Agarilytica rhodophyticola: one gene and its partners. The main gene of each other region encodes a partner of the protein of the gene in region 2 in a complex. Links are inferred from orthologs where the notes say so. Each region holds a gene or a part of one and is shown on either strand. Other genes may lie near its edges.

Region 1 (2,932 bases), 1.5 Mb from region 2 along the record:
GTCGCTAATACTGAATGCCCGCCTAAAGCGGGCATTTTTTATTGTGCTCATATCGTCAATATTCTTGTAATTCTATATTAAGCTTCATAATAGATAGCTTCGTATATTAAAGAAATTTGTGACAAAACGTTGAGGATTGAAGAATTAAGGATAATAAGGATAAATAGAAGAAAAATCTGAATGATCTCAACTCATAGGATTAACAAAAAGAATAAGAAACTAAGAAGAATACCTTAAGAATAAGATACTAAATTAGCTTATACGTGAATTACTAAGTTGGTATGTATTCTAGTTTTTGTATTTATAAATTGTAGACAAATGCTCTGTGCAATGGGGCACGAGCGAATAAAAGGATAAAAAAGTGAATCCAGTAATAAAACAATTCCAATATGGTAACCAGACCGTTACCTTCGAAACTGGCAGAATTGCTAGACAGGCCACAGGAGCTGTATTAACAACCGTCGGTCAGACTAGCGTATTGACAACAGTAGTCGGTGCCAAAGAGGCAGCACCAGGGCAAGATTTCTTTCCATTGTCAGTTCACTATCAAGAAAAAGCCTATGCGATAGGTAAAATTCCAGGTGGTTTTTTCAAACGTGAAGCTCGTCCTTCCGAGAAAGAAACATTAACCTCGCGTCTAATTGACCGCCCAATTCGTCCATTATTTCCTGCGGGCTTCTTAAATGAAGTACAAGTGGTCTGTACTGTTGTTTCTGCAGAAAAAGACGTTGATCCAGATATCGCCGCGATGTTGGGTACATCAGCAGCTCTTGCTATTTCAGGCATTCCTTTCAATGGCCCGATTGGTGCAGCGCGTGTGGGTTATTCTGAAGCCGATGGTTACCTTCTTAACCCAACTTATAGTGGTCTTGAAGCCTCTGAATTAGACATGGTGGTAGCTGGTACTAAAGATGCTGTTTTGATGGTGGAATCTGAAGCTAACGAATTGCCAGAAGACATTATGCTAGGCGCAGTACTTTATGCTCACCAAGAAATGCAAAGTGCTATCCACGCAGTCAACGAGCTTGTCAAAGATGCTGGTAAGCCACGTTGGGAGTGGACTGCTGCGGCAGAAAACGAAAGCTTAACTGCTGTTGTTAAAGAAAAATACGCTGCGCCAATTGGCGATGCCTACCTCATTACTGATAAAGCTGATCGCTATGCTCGTCTCAATGAACTGCGCACACAAGCAGTAGAAGAGCTTGTGAATGATGATTCTGATCACAATGGTGATGATGTTAAAAAGATATTTGGTAAAATTGAGAAGCAAATAGTACGTAGCCGTGTAGTCGCTGGCGAGCCTCGTATCGATGGTCGTGATACCAAAACTGTGCGTCCATTACATATCGAAATTGGTGTTCTACCTCGCGTACACGGTTCTGCACTATTTACTCGTGGTGAGACCCAAGCTATGGTGGTTTCCACCTTGGGTTCTGCACGCGATGCACAGGTAATCGATGCCTTAGAAGGTGAGCGCAAAGATAACTTTATGTTGCACTACAACTTCCCTCCATACTCGGTAGGTGAATGTGGACGTATGGGAGCAACCGGACGCCGTGAAATTGGTCATGGTCGTTTAGCTCGCCGTGGTGTTGCTGCAATGCTGCCAAAAGAAGAAGACTTCCCTTACACCATGCGTGTGGTCAGTGAAATTACTGAGTCTAATGGTTCGAGCTCGATGGCTTCCGTGTGTGGCGCAAGCTTGGCATTGATGGATGCTGGCGTACCCATCAAAGCACCGGTTGCGGGTATTGCTATGGGCTTGGTTAAAGAAGACGATGGCTTTGCTGTACTAACCGATATTCTTGGTGATGAAGACCACCTTGGCGATATGGACTTTAAAGTTGCTGGAACGTCTGATGGTATTACAGCCTTGCAAATGGATATCAAAATTGAAGGTATCACCGAGGAAATTATGGAGACAGCGCTTGAGCAAGCTTTAAATGCGCGTTTGCATATTCTGAGTGAAATGAACAAAGTTATTGCCAGCCCTCGTAAGGAGCTAAGCGATAGTGCACCTCAGTTCCATACGATGAAAGTTCACCCAGACAAGATTCGCGATATTATTGGTAAAGGTGGTGCGACTATTCGTTCTATCACTGAAGAAACGGGAGCCTCAATTGACATCGACGACGATGGCACTGTTAAGATCTACGCCGATAACGGTGAAGGTCTCAATCAGGCTATATATAAAGTTAATGAAATCACTGCTGAGGCCGAAATTGGTAAAGTTTATAAAGGTAAAGTAGTACGTATTGTCGATTTTGGTGCATTCGTTAATTTCCTACCGGGTAAAGACGGCTTAGTGCATATCTCACAAATTGCACACGAACGTGTACAAAAAGTAGAAGATCACTTGGAAGTTGGTCAAGAAATCGATGTAAAATGTATGGACATTGATCAGCGTGGTCGTATCAAGCTTTCGATTAAGGAGCTACTGGAAAAACCAGTCGAAGAAGCACAAGAGCAAGCTGCAGAATCTTCGGACGAATCTGAACAATAAAGTTTTTGCAGTTGTACGGTTGTATTAAGCTTAAAAAGCTCGCTTTACGCGGGCTTTTTTTGTGATTGGGTTGAGGATCTATAAACGGGAAAAATGAAGATATTCTGGTTAGTTATTGTTCTGTTATATATGGAATGCATTAATAAGGCTAGTGCTCAAGCACTTCCTAAATGGGAAGCAGGTCTTGGCTTAGGTGGTCAAGTTCTGCGTGACTATCGTGGTTCCAAGGAAGGGCAAGTAAACGCTTTCCCTTTTCCATTTGTGATTTATCGCGGCGATTTTATAAAAGCTGATCGAGGTGGTGTGCGAGGAGAATTCCTGACCAATGATCGCATAGAATTTACTGTAAGCGGTGAGGCTGCGCTTAATGGGCAATCTGAAGATAATGAACTGAGAGAAGGAATGCCTGAGCTGGAATCAGCATTTGAG
Region 2 (6,628 bases):
CGGCTGAATGGGGATGGGCACTAACGACTATCGAGAACTTCATAACAAATAAAAAACCCCGCAAGAGCGGGGCTTTACAAAATACGCTAGGCCCATATCTAGTCGTCGCTAGTAACACCTAGTATATGTAGCAATGATAAAAATATGTTGTATAGCGATACGTATAAAGTCACTGTTGCAGAGATATAATTTCTCTCGCCGCCATGAATAATTTGACTGGTTTGCCACATAATCAACAGTGAGGAAAGTACAGCAAACATGCAGCTAACGGCCAGACTTAGACCGGAGATATTAAAAAATACATTAGCGATGCCAGCAACAAACGCAACTAGGATACCGACCATTATAAAGTTGCCCATAAAGCTGAAGTCTTTACGTGTTACCAACGTATAGCCAGACAAACCAAAGAATATAATCGAGGTTCCGCCCAGTGCCGTTAAAATTGGCGCATAACCCATAGAGCTTACGTAGTAGTTAAGAATCGGGGCGATAGTAAACCCGAGGAAACCGGTAAGTGCAAATACCCACACGATACCCCAACCGCTGTTCTTAGTCTTTTCAACGGCGTACAGTAATCCGAAATAGGGCAGAAGCATGAATAATCCGAGGTAAGGAACATTCATAGCCATTGATATAACAGCTGTAAACGCACTAAAAGCAATTGTCATTGCTAAAAGAGTGTAAGTGTTTCGTAATACTTTACTCACCTCTGTCGAGTCGCTTACAGTACCCGCTTGAGAATAAAGCTTTTGCATAGATTATCTCCGTCCTATCGTAAAAATATAACCTAATAATACAAACAAGCCGCCTGTATTCAAAGGCTTAACTATGACTTTCGACAAATACTTAGTATAAAAGTTTGCCTTGTTGAACTAAATATTGGGTATAAGTATTAGAATTTCAAGCTTTGGCATGCTTTCCCACGGTACTTTAACTAAGGTAAAGTTAGCGTAAGGCGTATAATTAATCGCTTTGATAACAATAACTTATACTATTCTAGTTATAGGTGTCACTAAGTATTATAAGGTTCGACTTTGTTTTGTATATACCACTAGCTTTGGTGGCTGTTCGTTTCTTGTTCTTTTTGGCGGTTTGAAAATTTAAGCTTCTAAGGCAAATGAGCGACCCTCTCTTTTTAGCATAAGCCATATCTGTTCTTCCGTTAGGTCGGAGATAATAACTTCTCGCTCTTTCTTTGCTGGGTTTAACTTCAGATGATGCATTTGCTGCTGAAGCTCGTCGTAAACCTGCTGTAAGTCTTTAAAAACAGTGTCCTTCATTACATACTCCTACTTTTTAACAGTCAGCTAGACTAACTTGTATAAAAACTAACGTGGCATATTACAGCGATATTTTATCAATAGTGAGGTAATTGCATATGCGTAAAATGCGGTAAATCATGTGCGATATTGCCCACATTATTTAATAGCGGTGATTGGACTTCTTTAGCCTTTAAAAAACCCTATCCAATATAGGGGAAAGGTGGCTCTGACTTTTAACGTTGCGAAACTTTCTAGGGGCTACTGCTAGCAATTTGTCGGGCATAAAAAAAGCCTACCTGTGTAGGGTAGGCTTCTAAGTTATGGCGGTGGGGCAGGGATTCGAACCCTGGGAGCTGTTACACTCAACGGTTTTCAAGACCGCCGCTTTCGACCACTCAGCCACCCCACCTTTCGAGGACGCAGATTATACATAGGATTTCGCGAGGCACAAGCGATAACCTTATGTTTTTTATAAAAAAAACTATTCTGCAGTAGTTTGAGATGTTTTATCCTCTACTTGTTGCTTTTCTGAACTGCTTACTCTCGGATCGTTAGCCGGACGAGCGATGTTTCGTGGCTTTCTCTCTATCGCTGCTGGTGTTGCTGTATCGAGGGCGTGGCTCATTTTTGCTGCCGTTGTAACTGTGGTCACTTCAGTTGTGGCCACCGGCTTGGGCGATTGCCTTGGGTCATTTGCAGGTCGTGAAAACTTGCGTGCTACCTGTTGAGGTTCAGGCTGCATCTCAGTGCTGCTTGTCTCAGCTTGAATAGTTTTAGGCGCTTGCGCTGGCTCAGTTACCGAAATGTCTTTATCCGTCTGACCGGATATATCGGGACTAACCTGCTTTTCAACGGCTTTAACACTCGGGAGCGGGGTAGCTTCCTGAGCTTCTTCTTCACTTTTTGGTGCCGCACTATCTACAGCAGTCTCTACTTGAGTCGGCTTTGGTGCTTGAGTGGAAAGATTAATCTCTTCATTTTGCTCTCTATCAGCCACGACTTCATTTATAGGCGAGTCGATGCTAGCTTCAGTTTGTGTATCTTCTATGCCGCTTTGGGGCGCTTCTTGTTTTTCTTTTTTAGCTTCAGATTTAGCTTCAGAGTTTGTATTGGTACTGACAGGTGTTTCGTGTGCTCCTGGCTCGGTACTTATTTGTGCATCTGCAGTGCCTTTTGCCACTTGTTTCGGTTGGCTAGGCTTTTTTGCCGGCTTTTTCTGTGAGGAATTAACTTTAGAAGAGGATTCTTCTACTGCTGACGCCGCACGATTATCATTTTTTACCGTTTTCTCTTTTACTTGCTGCTTATTTTGAGATGCCTGTTCATTACTATCCGTATTTTCCTGAGCTGATTCAGGTACTGGTCCCCGCTGTTTCTGCTGAGATTTAGCTTTGCGATTAGCGGGACGGCGAGGAGGCTTATTGCTCTTGCCGTTCTGAGATTCATCGTTATTGAGATTCTTCTCATCATCATTGCGGGATTTATTATTGTCCTGCTTGCGCTGACGGTTTTTATTGCGCCCTTGTTGTCCATCATTAGATTGGCGCTTGTTCTTTGCTTGTTCTGGGGGTTTGCCTGACAAATTGTCCGTTATATTGTCGTCGTCTCGACGTCGATTATTGTTTTTGCGACGATTTTGATTGCGACGGGCATTATTAGAGTTTCTCTGGTTATTTCTATTGGATCCCTTTTTGCCTTTCTTAACTGGCTTTTTATCCTCACCGCTAAAGAGTGCTTTTAGCAAAGTAATAATCTTTTCAATTAAGCCAGGAGCTTGACGCTGGGGTGGTGCTGGCTCTGCCGGCGGTAGCTGCTGTACCGCAGGCTTGGGGATGCCTGTGGTAGACACATTGTTAGCAGGAGCTTCCACTGGCACATCCTCATTAGACATGTCAATTTTGTAGCTAGTTTCCACCGATTCAAGATCGTCATCTCGTAAGCGCTGCACTTCAAAATGGGGCGTGACGAGTTCGCTATTGGGTAAAATTACCACACGAGTATCATGCCTTGTTTCAATATCTGAGATAGCCTTGCGTTTCTCATTGAGTAAGAAGGTGCCCACTGGAACTGGCACTACTGCACGAATCTCGGCGCTTCTTTCCTTTTGGGCTTCTTCCTCTAGCAAGCGCAAAATAGATAGAGCAAGGGATTTTGTGCCTCGTATTGTGCCTTGTCCTCCGCAGCGTGGACATACTTTAGACATGGTCTCGCCAAGAGAAGGTCTTAGACGTTGACGAGACATTTCCAAAAGGCCAAAACGTGAGATGCGGCCAACCTGAACACGAGCTCTATCAACGGATAACGCATCACGCATTCGATTTTCCACAGCTCTTTGGTTTTTTACTGGGTGCATATCAATGAAATCGATAACAACTAAGCCGCCGATATCGCGTAAACGCAACTGTCGGCCGATTTCATCTGCAGCTTCTAGATTGGTTTGTACTGCAGTTTCTTCAATGTCGCCACCTTTTGTGGCGCGTGAAGAGTTAATGTCGATACTCACCAGTGCTTCGGTGACGTCAATGACGATAGAGCCACCAGAAGGTAGTTTAACTTCTCGCTCAAATGCGGTTTCTATCTGTCCCTCGATCTGAAAACGGTTGAATAGGGGCAGCTGTTCTTCGTAATACTTGACTTTGTTAGTGTAATTGGGCATCACTTGCTGCACAAAAGCGCAAGCGAGGTCGTAGGCCTCACGGTTATCAATGATAACTTCACCTACATCGGGTCTCAAATAGTCACGAATTGCGCGAATAATGACGTTGCTTTCTTGAAACAGGAAGTGAGGGGCTGATGAAGTGCTTGACTCCTCCTTGATTGCTGCCCAAAGCTTGATTAGATAATTAAGATCCCATTGTAGCTCTTCTGCCCTGCGACCAACGCCGGCTGTGCGAACAATAACGCCCATTCCCTTAGGCACATCAATTTGCCCCAATGCGTCTTTAAGTTCTGCTCTATCATCGCCATCAATGCGGCGCGATATTCCGCCTGCTCTGGGATTGTTAGGCATAAGTACCAAGTAACGCCCGGCCAAGCTTATGAAAGTGGTGAGAGCAGCACCTTTGTTGCCTCGCTCTTCCTTGTCTACCTGGACAATAACCTCCATACCTTCTTTGACCACATCTTTTATCCGGATGCGTCCTTCGATCTCTTTGGGGTCTTTGAGGAAGAATTCGCGGGAAATTTCTTTGAGGGGGAGAAAACCATGGCGCTCTGCACCGTATTCTACAAAAGCAGCTTCTAGGCTGGGCTCGATTCGAGTGATTTTACCTTTGTAAATGTTAGCTTTCTTTTGTTCTCGGAGTCGGTTTTCAATATCTAAATCGTAAAGTCGTTGTCCATCGACAAGGGCAACGCGAAGCTCTTCAGGCTGCGTTGCATTTATTAACATTCTTTTCATGTAAGAGAAATCTCTTGTAGGCACTTAAGAGATCGCTCATTGTTGAGGCGCACAGGAACAAAAATTGACCTTTTGAAAAGCATTACACTGTGTATCTAGTTCACGATACTAAAACGTGAATACACAGTTACGAATACAATCAACAGAGCGGCTCAGGTTGTAAACTTAGTTTGTGACAACAAGAAAGCCTTGGCTATATAGATAGCGAGTGCGCTGCCTATGTATACGCATATTTTTTCGAACGAGTATACATTTATATACTCGTTTTAAATTTCAATTTAAGGTTGAATAATAGAAAGCACCGACATGTCTACTGATGCCGATCATTTCTAGCCCAGACAAACGTTAACCCAGATAATTTCTAACTAAGATAATTATGAGCTTTCGCAAACTACGGTAAGGGGGTAAGGTCAGTGCATAAAGACATCTGGCTTACATAGCTTTACCGCATGTGAATTGTGCGATCTCAAAAAACAACTACCGACGTTGTAACTTAATTTATTACTTATTAACTGGGTATCAGGCGAAGATTTCTATTGACCCAACAACCTATTTATTCTCAACAATTCGCGATCATGTTTGTGCGCGAGTTTAAAATTTGTGTGAACCACAATACATGGTTCATACACCTAAAACTAACATTTAACGTGAATCAGCGGGAGCGTATGGTGTATGTGCTGCGGCTGTTTTCAACGTGAACCGGTAGTTGTTGTCATTTAGTTCGTTCACATACCGGCTTAGCTTCAATATAACATTGAAGTCAAGACCTTTCAAATAATGGGCATAATCGCTGCATGAAGCGAATATTTCGGATATCTTTCCTGGTGACTTTGAGATAATTTGGGATTTATCCGGGAAAATGCGTATCATGCCCACTCAATCTTAAGCTGTTATATGTCGTTTATGTCTGAGTCTGTTCGGTTTTTGACCATTACCCCTGATGAAATGGGGCAGCGGTTAGATAATTATCTCTCTCGAATTCTCAAGGGAGCACCTAAATCCTTGATCTATAGGATTATTCGCAAAGGTGAAGTGAGAGTGAATAAAGGGCGGGCAAAACCTGAAAGAAAGCTACAGGCTGGCGACATCGTTCGAGTACCTCCCGTACGTCTCAATGAGCAAACTCCAAGCCCCAGGCCCGGTGACCAGCTGAAAGCTTTGTTACAATCTTCTATTTTATTTGAAAACAGTGGTTTGCTCATTGTTAATAAACCTTCCGGCTTGGCTGTCCACGGTGGTTCTGGAATCAATTTGGGCCTGGTTGAAGCATTAAGGCAGATTCGTGATGATGATTACCTAGAGTTGGTGCATAGATTAGATCGAGATACCTCTGGCTGTATTATCTTGGCTAAGAAACGCTCGATGTTACGTCAACTTCATTCTCGTTTAAGAGAGCAGGGGGGAATCGAGAAGAATTACTTAGCGCTGGTTCAAGGGCATTGGTCCAAGAGAAAATCTACTATTGATGTGCCGCTTAAAAAAAATGAATTAAAAAGTGGGGAGCGTATTGTCCGTGTTGATATGGAGGGTAAACCTTCGAAAACGGTTTTTGATGTTGTGTCTTACTATCAAGACTGCACCTTGGTAAAGGCAAAGCCCATTACTGGTCGTACCCATCAAATACGTGTTCACGCCCAATATGCCAAGCACCCTTTGGTAGGGGATGAGAAATATGGTACAGACGAGTTCAATAAGCTGATGAAAAGTTGTGGCTTTCGCAGACTATTCTTACATGCGTCTTCATTACAATTTTCCCTAGAAAATGGTGAAAGCATTGACGTTTCAGCGCCTTTGCCTGAAGAGCTAGAGAAAGCTCTAAGAGCGCTGCCTAAACGTTAGGTGGCAAAATATAGGCACTCGTTGCGAGTTATATGTAAATTAAAAGCGATACGTAGTAGAAAAACAATTTTGAATAAGATTTAAATTAGTATTGATAGACTGTAGGATAATGCATGCTATATATATT
Region 3 (2,786 bases), 1.7 Mb from region 2 along the record:
ATTTTTGATGCGACCCATGCATTACAATGTCGTGATCCGCTGGGCGCGGCCTCAGGCGGCCGGCGCCATCAAACAGCTGAGCTTGCTCGCGCAGGCATCGCTGTGGGACTTGCGGGGCTATTTATTGAGGCCCACCCCAATCCCGATCAAGCTAAATGCGATGGCCCTAGTGCTCTTCCCCTGGATAAGCTCGAGCCATTTTTAGCACAAATGAAAGGGGTTGATGATCTCATAAAAAATCTACCGCCATTAGATATTAATTAAATTAGGCCACAAGCCTAATAAATAAATACCAAGGAAAAGGAATAAGACTATATCGACTATCCGTCAATTCAGTCTTCTACAAACATAAGCAAGTGCAGAAAACACGACACTAAAATAGTGAGGGACACTATTTTTTAAGTAGGTAAAAGAACAGCAAGCACAGGAAGTGCGCCATTGACCGAAGGTCAATGCGAGCCCTCTAAAATCAAGGATTTCCGCGCAGTAGCCACATGGATGTGGTGTATTAGGGCAATGCAGGAGCAATTGCCGATCTGCCAGATTTTGGAGGGCGACCAAAAAAATAGTGAGGGACACTATTTTTTTAAGTAGGTAAAAAGAACAGATTTCCAATTCATTAAGACAATAGAGAGAATGTTGTATGAGTAAAATAGCGGATGTTAGAGGTTTTGAAGTGATGGACTCTCGCGGCAACCCCACAGTTATGGCTGAGGTTGTGCTTGATTCAGGTGTTATCGGCAGTGCATGTGCACCGTCAGGCGCATCTACCGGCTCACGTGAAGCCCTTGAACTTCGTGACGGTGATAAAGCACGTTATCTTGGCAAAGGTGTCTTGAAAGCGGTTGCCAATGTCAACGATAACATTAAGCCTTTATTGTTAGGTAAAGATGCCAACGAGCAGCGTCAACTCGATACTATTATGATCGATGCCGACGGCACAGAAAATAAGTCTCAGTTTGGTGCCAATGCTATTCTGGCTGTATCCTTGGCGGCTGCTAAAGCGGCAGCGGCAGATAAAAAGATCCCACTTTATCAGCACATCGCACAAGTTAATGGTACAGAAGGTAAGTACACCATGCCTGTGCCTATGATGAATATTATCAACGGCGGTGAACACGCAGATAACAATGTTGATATTCAAGAATTTATGATTCAGCCAGTTGCTGCCAGCACGTTTAGCGAAGCGTTGCGTATGGGAGCCGAAGTTTTTCATAGCCTGAAAAAAGTATTATCTGGCCGAGGATTAAATACGGCAGTTGGTGATGAAGGCGGATTTGCTCCAGACTTACCATCTAACGAAGCTGCACTTGCTGCTATTGCTGAAGCGGTAAAAAATGCTGGCTATGAATTAGGTAAAGATATTACGCTAGCTCTCGATTGTGCTTCATCTGAATTTTATAAAGATGGCGTGTACAATATGTCCGGTGAAGGTAAGACTTTCTCTGCACCAGAATTCTCCGATTACCTCGCGGAACTTGCCGGCAAATATCCGATTTTATCCATTGAAGATGGTATGGATGAGAGTGATTGGGATGGCTGGGCTGATTTAACCCAAAAGATTGGTGATAAAGTTCAACTTGTCGGTGACGATTTGTTTGTTACTAACACCAAAATTTTACAAGAAGGTATCGACAAAAAGATCGCCAACTCTATCTTGATTAAATTCAATCAAATTGGCTCTTTAAGTGAAACTCTCGATGCGATTAAAATGGCACAAGCTGCAGGTTATACCGCAGTGATTTCTCATCGTTCAGGGGAAACCGAAGATACCACCATCGCCGATTTAGCTGTGGCCACAGCTGCAGGTCAGATCAAAACGGGCTCCCTATCTCGCTCAGATCGTATTGCGAAATACAATAGACTGTTGCGTATCGAAGCAGAACTTGGTGAAAACGCTGCTTACCGTGGTCGTGCCGAATTTAAGTAGAATTTGCTAAAATGTGCGAAACGTAACACATATATAAAGGGCCAGCATTGCTGGCCTTTTTCTTTATTGGGATTTATGTGTTACTTTTAAGAATAGGATTAACTAAATTTTCTCATTTATGAAGTTTTTGCTTGTTACGCTAACGCTGATCGTACTAGGACTACAATATCGTTTTTGGGTAGGCGATGGCAGTCTTGCGCATGTAGTACGATTGAATGATGACATTGAACGTCAACAAGCTGAAAACGATCGCCTGAAGGAGCGCAATCGTTTACTAGCGGCGGAAGTGGAAGCTTTAAAAAGCGGCACTGAAGGCATAGAAGAGCGCGCACGTCACCAAATGGGTATGATTAGAGAGGGCGAAACCTTTTTTCTAATCGTTAACGAAAGCCCCTGACAGCAATATTTCCCCGACACTACACATCTCGATACTCGCACTTTATTTGTCACTTTTAACGTAGCTCAGCCATGAAGAACATTGCTTCTTAGGAGCAATAGAAGCCATTCACAGTAGGGTCAACAGGCCCTAGATACCTGATCGTTAACAACTGACAATTAACACGTCTTAATGAACTATTGCCTCGCTATCTATCACTTACAACCATAAGTTTTAAACACTTAAGAACGTCTTAATTTAACCATAACACTTATATTATTGAAGGCTATGCTCAACTACATAAAGAATAATCCAACCATTACCTCGGCGCTTGATACTTTGGGGCGAATAGCTTCTGAGGTAAAAAACACATTAAAAGATCTTATAAAGTCTGTCAGAGCTGCAGCGCCTATGCTCATTTCAGCTGGCACACAGTCTTTACTGTCTGCGGCCGGTTCAGCGCCTACCCAAAATAACATT

Evidence for each region.
Region 1: the proteins of rne (region 2) and pnp are in contact, whole or in part, in a cryo-EM structure (PDB 9QH0), measured with the Escherichia coli proteins. The link is inferred for Agarilytica rhodophyticola from one-to-one orthologs.
Region 3: the proteins of rne (region 2) and eno are in contact, whole or in part, in a solved structure (PDB 2FYM), measured with the Escherichia coli proteins. The link is inferred for Agarilytica rhodophyticola from one-to-one orthologs.

Annotation. Positions count from the first base shown.
Region 1 is NZ_CP020038.1:1,385,532-1,388,463, forward strand. It holds pnp (polyribonucleotide nucleotidyltransferase), read left to right. Parts: upstream 1-361; coding sequence 362-2,503; downstream 2,504-2,932. Other genes in the region: rpsO (30S ribosomal protein S15), read left to right, coding at 1-8; BVC89_RS05920 (MipA/OmpV family protein), read left to right, coding at 2,597-2,932. UniProt on the Escherichia coli protein: Involved in mRNA degradation. Catalyzes the phosphorolysis of single-stranded polyribonucleotides processively in the 3'- to 5'-direction. Also involved, along with RNase II, in tRNA processing.
Region 2 is NZ_CP020038.1:2,874,583-2,881,210, forward strand. The notes cover bases 1,544-4,982. They hold rne (ribonuclease E), read right to left. Parts: upstream 4,663-4,982; coding sequence 1,744-4,662; downstream 1,544-1,743. Also shown: BVC89_RS12295 (DsrE family protein), read right to left, coding at 1-43; BVC89_RS12300 (Bax inhibitor-1/YccA family protein), read right to left, coding at 99-755; BVC89_RS12305 (hypothetical protein), read right to left, coding at 1,101-1,280; 23S rRNA pseudouridine(955/2504/2580) synthase RluC, read left to right, coding at 5,566-6,501; BVC89_RS12325 (HAD-IIIA family hydrolase), read left to right, coding at 6,615-6,628. UniProt on the Escherichia coli protein: Endoribonuclease that plays a central role in RNA processing and decay. Required for the maturation of 5S and 16S rRNAs and the majority of tRNAs. Also involved in the degradation of most mRNAs.
Region 3 is NZ_CP020038.1:1,208,240-1,211,025, forward strand. It holds eno (phosphopyruvate hydratase), read left to right. Parts: upstream 1-643; coding sequence 644-1,930; downstream 1,931-2,786. Other genes in the region: kdsA (3-deoxy-8-phosphooctulonate synthase), read left to right, coding at 1-264; ftsB (cell division protein FtsB), read left to right, coding at 2,049-2,327; BVC89_RS05130 (tetratricopeptide repeat protein), read left to right, coding at 2,595-2,786. UniProt on the Escherichia coli protein: Catalyzes the reversible conversion of 2-phosphoglycerate (2-PG) into phosphoenolpyruvate (PEP). It is essential for the degradation of carbohydrates via glycolysis.